Linked DNA regions of Prochlorococcus marinus str. MIT 0917. The protein of the gene in region 2 binds, or shares a complex with, the protein of the main gene of each other region. Links are inferred from orthologs where the notes say so. Each region holds a gene or a part of one and is shown on either strand. Other genes may lie near its edges.

Evidence for each region.
Region 1: the proteins of uvrA (region 2) and mfd are in contact, whole or in part, in a crystal structure (PDB 4DFC), measured with the Escherichia coli proteins. The link is inferred for Prochlorococcus marinus str. MIT 0917 from one-to-one orthologs.

The regions. Positions count from the first base shown.
Region 1 is NZ_CP114784.1:371,656-375,995, reverse strand. What follows is about bases 268-4,279. They hold mfd (transcription-repair coupling factor), read right to left. Parts: upstream 3,975-4,279; coding sequence 468-3,974; downstream 268-467. Other genes in these bases: O5637_RS01970 (hypothetical protein), read right to left, coding at 4,047-4,279; O5637_RS01980 (hypothetical protein), read right to left, coding at 268-381. Also shown: O5637_RS01985 (TlpA family protein disulfide reductase), read left to right, coding at 1-191; more of O5637_RS01980, read right to left, coding at 199-267; more of O5637_RS01970, read right to left, coding at 4,280-4,340. UniProt on the Escherichia coli protein: Couples transcription and DNA repair by recognizing RNA polymerase (RNAP) stalled at DNA lesions. Mediates ATP-dependent release of RNAP and its truncated transcript from the DNA, and recruitment of nucleotide excision repair machinery to the damaged site.
Region 2 is NZ_CP114784.1:1,312,521-1,316,397, forward strand. Bases 30-3,578 are described here. They hold uvrA (excinuclease ABC subunit UvrA), read right to left. Parts: upstream 3,179-3,578; coding sequence 230-3,178; downstream 30-229. Other genes in these bases: O5637_RS07455 (HAD family hydrolase), read right to left, coding at 30-31; O5637_RS07465 (DNA repair protein RecN), read right to left, coding at 3,223-3,578. In the rest of the region: more of O5637_RS07455, read right to left, coding at 1-29; more of O5637_RS07465, read right to left, coding at 3,579-3,877. UniProt on the Escherichia coli protein: The UvrABC repair system catalyzes the recognition and processing of DNA lesions. UvrA is an ATPase and a DNA-binding protein. A damage recognition complex composed of 2 UvrA and 2 UvrB subunits scans DNA for abnormalities.

The DNA.
Region 1 (4,340 bases), 940 kb from region 2 along the record:
AAGATACAGTCGTGTATAGAAAATATAGACCCATACTATTAAAACAGTACCCATCAAAGGAGGGTATGGGCTGGCCGACTTATCTATTAGTTAATGAGCCAGAGGGTGAATTTGAAATTATTGGTGAGCTTAAAGGAGGAATTGCAAAGGGTGATTTTAGAGAAAGACTTGCAAATCTAATATCTAGCTGATCTTTTATTAATTCACCGGTTGCATTAAGCCACCACCTCCAGAATCAGAATCATCGTCATCGTTGCCTGTGTCTACGGTCAAAAGTGTATAAACCCCTAAAGCCAAAAGACTTATCATTCCACTAAACAGGCTTAGACCATATTGGTTTGAACTGATTTCTATTACTTCACCCAAGGTAAAATTACTCAAATTTTTGAGACTATAGCAATCTTTTACTTTAAAAGAGTTTTGTTCACCCAATTGAAAGATTGACCTGCATATAGTTCTGAATTGATTTATCGAGTATTTATTTGAGAATTCATTAATTTTAGCCATTCAGTGAGTTGATCTAGCAATTTATCGCTATCCAAAATACCAAGACCACGAATTGTCACGGTCGAGCTACGATCTCCTTTTTTATAGATAAATCTTCCGTGAAGATGGGTTGCCAAACCTTTTCTTAGTAACTTAAAGGCTGGCTCATCCATCATTGTTTCAAGCTCAATATTTGGTTTAGACAACTTAATTCTAGAGAAGCCACACTTCTTAGCGACTATTTTTAATTTCATTACTTCTATTAATGATTCAACTGCTTTTGGTAATGTTCCATATCTATCAACCAAATTGCTAGCGAATTGGACTAAGGCATCATTGTTTTCACATTGTGTAGCTAATCTATAAGCATTTATTTTTTCATCTGGATCAGTTATCCAATCTCCAGGTATAAAAGCTGTAACAGGTAAATCAATTTGTGTATCTTCAACAGAAGGAATATCTTGACCTTGTATTTCAGCGATAGTTTCCTGCAATAATTCCATATACAAATCAAATCCTATTGTTTCCATTTGTCCGCTTTGTTCAATACCTAAAATATTTCCAACTCCTCTAATTTCCATATCCCTCATCGCTAACTGATATCCACTACCCAAATCACTAAATTCTTTTATGGCTTTTAACCGTTTTCTTGACATCTCATTTAATTTCTCTTCGCTTGGGTAAAACAACCAAGCGTGTGCTTGTACTCCACTTCGGCCTACTCTGCCTCTCAATTGGTAAAGCTGTGATAATCCAAACTTGTGAGAATCTTCAATTAAAATTGTATTTACTCTAGGAATATCTAATCCACTTTCGACAATAGTTGTACAAAGCAACATATCTGCTTCTCCAGCATTAAATGCAAGCATTGCATTTTCTAACTCCCCTTCATTCATTTGCCCATGAGCTATCAATAACTTCACATTTGGAACCATTATTTTTAATTTATTTGCTACTTCTTCTATCCCTTTTATTCGTGGAACAATATAAAATATTTGGCCACCCCTATCAATCTCCTGAGAAATTGCGCTTCTTATTATTTCATTATCTAGCGGTGATAAATGAGTTTTAATTGGTCTACGTAATGGTGGTGGTGTTGTTATTAAACTCATTTCACGAACACCAGAAAGACTCATATAGAGTGTTCGAGGAATTGGGGTTGCAGAGAGAGTTAATACATCTACACTTTTTTTTAACTCTTTTATTTTTTCCTTTTGATTAACTCCAAAACGTTGTTCTTCATCTATAACTAGTAGTCCCAAGTCCTTATAAGTTAATTGTTTATTCAAGAGCTGATGTGTACCAACAACAGCATCAATTTGTCCATCTTTAAGTCCACTTAATATTTGTTTTCTTTCGTTAGGGGTTTTAAATCTGTTTAGTAATGATACTTTAATAGGATAAGGTGCAAATCGATCAGAAATCGTTCTCCAGTGTTGTTGAGATAACACTGTTGTTGGTGCTAACAACGCTATTTGTTTCCCTGAAGTAATAGCCTTAAATATTGCTCTTATTGCAACCTCTGTTTTTCCAAATCCAACATCACCACAAACGAGTCTATCCATAGGCTTTTCACATTCCATATCAGATTTCACCTGGATAGTGGCTTTTGCCTGATCAGGAGTTAATGGGTATGGAAATGAGTCTTCTAATTCACTTTGCCATGGTCCATCAATTGGAAACTTGAACCCTTTTTCTCTACTTCTTTCTGCATATAACTTAATCAAATCAAGAGCAACCTTTTTAACTGATTTTTTTGCCTTTTCCTTTATTTTGTTCCAATTAGCACCGCCTAGTTTACTTATTTTGGGAGTCTTTGAATTTGAATTTCTATATCTCCCTAAACTACCAAGTTGATCAGCCGCAACACTTAATTTTCCATCCATATATTTTATTACTAAATAATCTCTCGAATCACCATTAATGTTTAATTTTTGAATATTTTGGAATAAGCCTATGCCATGATTTCTGTGAACCACGTAATCACCAGGTTTCATTTTATTGGGATCTATCTTTTTACTTTCTGATTGCTTCCTTCTTCTTACATAACCAGTACTAGAAATATTATGTTGTCCAAAAAATTCCTTGTCAGTTAGTAAAGCTATTTTCCATGCTGGAAGGTAAAACCCTTCAATTTCTCCCTCATTATTATTTTTAATAGCGACCGGTATGTTGTCAGCTATAATGCTTTTAATGCCATATAAATCTTTATTATTTGGTATAAACTTGGAGATACACTCATGTTCTTCTAATAGAGAGACTGCACGACTGGGTTGTGCTGATATAATCCATATTGAATATTTATCTTTTATATAATCTTTTAATGATAAACTAATCTTACCATATTGATTAGGGAGCCAATTATGTACTTTGCTGGAAATATTAAATACATTATCCTTGTCTGTAGTATCTTCTAAATCTGTTATGTCTAGCCCTTTATAAGTATTAACTGTATCATAAATATCATTAATATTAGTATGCAGATTAGGTTTAAATAAATTTTTTGCTGTTACTGAACAGCTTTTACTCCCTATTAGATCAGTATAACTTTCATCAACAATGTTATACCAAGCATGCCCATGGGATAAACCTTGCATCCTTTCATCTACTACAATAAATGTACTATCATCTAGGTAATTTAATAATGATGAAGGCTTATCAAATGCTACCCCTAAATATTTTTTAGCAGATTCTAATACATTTGAATTTATCAACTCAGAGTACTGATCCTGTGATAACAGACTCGATATATCCTTGTCTTGAATTGATAAAAGTTTATTAATAATTAAAGGATCATAACCTTTTGGAGTAATACATACATTATCAATTGTTTCTAACGATCTTTGCGATATTGGATCAAATTCTTTAATCTTATCTAGCATATCACCAAACAACTCTAATCTAATTGGTAGTTCACTACTAACAGGATAAATATCAACTATATCTCCCCGTCTCGTCCATGTACCTTCTTGATCAACATTGTTAGATTTTTTATATCCACTTTCACTCAATTTGAGTGATAAATCTCTTAGGTTTATTTCAGCACCAACCTTTAATTTAATGCATTTTGATTTAAGATATTCAATTGGAGGGAGATGGGGTTGTAATGCTCTTTCCGTTGCAATAATTGCGATATTCTCATCATCTTTTAATTCCAATATATCACTAAGTACTTGTAACTGACCCCATACAATTTCTGTGGTTATCTGTATTGAGTCATATGGAGAGACTTCAGTTGTAGGATATAAACATGTCTTGGTCCATCCACAATCTTTTACCAGTGGATACCACCTGGTCGCTTCTTCTAATGTGGGTACAATTACTAATAATATATTGGATTCTTTCTTAGCAAGTGAAGTTGTGATTAGTGCTTTAGCTGTACGAGAAGCTCCTGTTAATATTAATCTTTCTTCTCTATTTGTACGTCCAATTAACTCATTTGTTAACTGGTGATTTTCTAAATAATTTGCAACAGACTCTAAAGTCACTATTCTTGTCGACTATTTTATTGTGATTACAATAACATTTTATTTGTCTATTGAGAAGACATAGTAAGTTAGTTATTGATTTCGAATTGATTTTATTTTTTCAATAAATGAAATTAATTGTTCTTCATTAAGTTCCTTTCTCGTTGAAACATTAAACTCTCTTTGTAAATATTCTCTTCCCTGTAAGTTGTCCCATGATAAATCTCTAAGTATACTGTCAGATTCTTCAATTAATTTATTAATATTTATATTTACTTTATTAGTTGAATGTAAAATGTCTGTCTTTTTTAACAAACTTAGATAGTTTACTATATCACTGTATTTAGTAATTTTGTTTCGATTATTATAACCCAAGTTTTTTTCAAG
Region 2 (3,877 bases):
GCAAATTTAAATGTAAAAGTCTTAAGCCCAATAAAAACCCTTATCAAGAATGATGTTTCTTAACTGATTTTTTGACGATTAAACCTAAAGAAAGAATAATAATTTATTTTTAATAAAAATTAAACCATCAAGACGCTTGCTATGACTGAATTTTAAGGTATGGACGAATAAGGGTCAGAAAAAATTGATCTTAAAGATTAAGGAATATGAACGAAATCATAAAAGATTTTCAAACCTTATTAGGAGGATGTAATTCCAAAACTTTTTTTAAATAATTACCTGTATAACTATTTGAATCCTTTGCAATTTCTTCAGGAGTTCCAATAGCAATAATTTCACCTCCACGATTACCTCCTTCCGGACCCATATCAATAATCCAATCTGAACATCTAATAACATCCAAATTATGCTCAATAACAATAATTGAATTTCCTTTATCTACCAATCTTTGTATGACATCCATCAATTTATGAACATCATAAAAACTTAAACCAGTAGTGGGTTCATCAATTAAATATAAAGTTTTACCAGTAGCTCTTCTAGATAACTCAGTAGCAAGTTTTACTCTCTGAGCTTCTCCACCAGATAATGTTGGAGCAGGTTGACCAAGCTTAATGTAACCAAGACCAACGTCTAAAAGTGTCCTTAATCGATCTGCAGCTTGAGGTATTGCAGAAAAAACATCAACTGCTTGCTCAACAGTCATTTCTAATACATCGGAAATAGAATAATTTTTATATTTCACTTGCAATGTCTCTCGATTAAATCGAGCTCCTTTACATACATCACATTGAACATAGACATCAGGTAAAAAATTCATTTCAATTACATTTACCCCTTGGCCACGACAAGCCTCACATCTTCCACCTTTGACATTAAAACTGAATTGCCCTGCTTGATATCCTCTCGCTTTTGCTTCAACAGAAGTAGCAAAAAGTTGTCTTATAGGATCAAATGCACCTGTATAAGTGGCCGTATTAGATCTTGGGGTTCTACCAATTGGAGATTGATCAATAACAATAACTTTATCAATAGATTTAATACCTTTCAGTTCTTTTAATCCTTTTGGAAAAGGAACTTTCAACCCTAGAGAGTGGTTTAAAGCAGGATGAAGTAATTCATTTATTAGAGTACTTTTCCCACTTCCACTAACTCCAGTAACTGCAACTAATCTGCCTAATGGAAAATCAACTGAAAGATTTTTTAAATTATTTTTTTCACAATCAATCAAACGTAATTTTCTTTGTACTGAGTCTCTTCTACTAGCAGGGGTAGGAATAGATGAGCGCCCGCTAAGATAAGCACCAGTCAATGATCCTTTTGCGGTCAACAAACTATCTAAAGAACCTTCAGCGATAATTTCACCTCCATGCACACCAGCACCAGGACCTATGTCTACTAAATGGTCAGCAGCTCTTATCGTATCTTCATCATGTTCAACAACAACCAAAGTGTTGCCTAGATCACGTAATTTTTTTAAAGTAGACAATAATCTATCATTATCTCTTTGATGGAGTCCAATACTAGGTTCATCTAACACATAAAGAACTCCTGTTAAGCCTGCACCTATTTGAGTAGCAAGTCGTATTCTTTGAGCTTCCCCACCGGACAAAGTCATTGCTGGCCTATCTAGAGTTAAATAATCAAGCCCTACATCCAACAAAAATTGAAGACGTAATCGAATTTCTTTTAAAACTAATTCCCCAATCTTTTTTTGTTTATTAGAAAGTAATTGCTGAGAATTTTTAGTTGTCTCGAGACCCATTAATGCCTCAACATTCTCTAGTGTGGTAGAAACACTAGATGAAGTGAGATCAGTTATTGCAAAAGGTCCAAGTTTTACAGCAAGAGCTTCAGGACGTAACCTCTTGCCATGACAGCTTGCGCAAGGGACTAATTCAAGGTATTTTTCTAATTTTTGTCGAACGGCTTCACCATTTGCATCCTGTAACTGTCTTTCTAAAATAGGTAAAATACCTTCAAAAGGTCTTTTAAATCCAGAATCTTGCTTATATCTACTATCTACTTTTATTAAAATAGGCTCTTTACTACCATTTAACAAAATATTTTTTTGCTCTTCTTTTAAATCTTTCCAAGGAGTTTTTATCTCAAAACCGAATGCCTCACCAACTGAGAATAATAGTGAAAAATAATACGAATTATCTTTGTCACTCCATGGTGCAATAGCTGCATAAACCGGTAACGATGGATCAGGTACAACTCTTTCACAGGTAAATTTTTTCAAGTGACCAAGACCATGGCAATCAGGACATGCGCCATATGGACTATTGAATGAAAATAATCGTGGAGATAATTCTTCAATAACTGCTCCATGAACAGGGCAAGCGAAATTTTCAGAAAATAATCTTTCTCTATCAATACCTTTAGGAAGTTCTTCATTCTTTTTAGGTACTGCTTCAACTATTGCTAAACCATCTCCCCTTTTCAAAGTAGTACTTAAAGAATCAGTTAATCTCTCTTCAATTCCCTCTCTCGCAATCAATCTATCAACAACTACCTCAATAGAATGAACTTGATTTTTGTCTAATTCAATATTATCTGACAATTCTCTCACTTCTTTGTTAATTCTTACACGAACAAATCCCTCTGCAGCAAGTCCAGACAAAAGTTTTGAGTGTGTTCCTTTTTTACCTCTAACAACTGGTGCAAGTAATTGATATCTAGTTCCTTCAGGAAGAGTCTTAATTTGATCAACCATCTCATCAATACTTTGAGGCTTAATTGGCCTAGAGCACTCAGGACAATGAGGTTCTCCCGCTCTTCCAAAAAGCAAACGAAAATAGTCTTGTATTTCCGTAACCGTTCCAACTGTTGAGCGAGGATTATGACTTGTTGATTTTTGATCAATAGAAATTGCTGGAGACAAACCTTCAATTGAATCGACATCTGGTTTATCAACCTGACCTAAAAATTGTCTTGCATAAGCAGATAAACTCTCAACATATCGCCTTTGTCCTTCAGCAAAAATAGTATCAAAAGCTAAAGAACTTTTACCACTTCCGCTAACACCTGTAAAAACAACCAACTTATTTCTTGGGATAGATAAATCAACGTTTTTTAAATTGTGCTGCCTTGCACCACGAATAGTTATGACTTCTTCAGTTGAAGAACCAATCTTTAATGTCTTTTTTTTTGAATTAGATTCTTGGCTTCCCATTAGGGAAAATTGTTAATAGCTAATTGTATAAAAAAATATGCTCATCATGCAGCTTTATGTTCCAGCAAACTCTCCGCATAAGCATTAGCTTCTACGATTTCACCACCAGCCAATAGAGCCAATTCCCTTTTCCGGTCTGCGATTTCCTTTAAATTAATAACAATAGACTTTGTAGCACCAGCGATAACACTCTTTTTTAAAACAAAATGATTATCAGCAAATGCTGCAATTAAAGGTTGATGCGTAACGCAAAAAACTTGCTGATGAATTGACAATTCGTGAAGTAAATTAGCTACGTAACTACTGACTGATCCGCTAACACCTAAGTCGATTTCGTCAAAAATCAACAGATTAGATTGATTAAATGTAGAAAAAATTGACTTTATTGCCAAAAGAACTCTAGATTTCTCTCCCCCAGAGGCTCTTTCTGCAAGAGGTGCTAAAGGCAGACCTGGATTCGCTGAAAACATAAAATTAACTTTATCAAACCCATTCATTGTTGGTTCAGATTCTTCAAAAACAACTTTAAAACGAGCATTGGGAATACCTAAATTTTTTAAACTCATAATCAATTTATCTTCAAATTCTAAAGCAATATTTTTTCTTATTTTCGATAAATCTTTATTAGAGTTATCTCTTATGCGTCTTTTTTTATCTTCAAATAAAGCCATTTCATTTATATTATTAAAAGAATTTTGA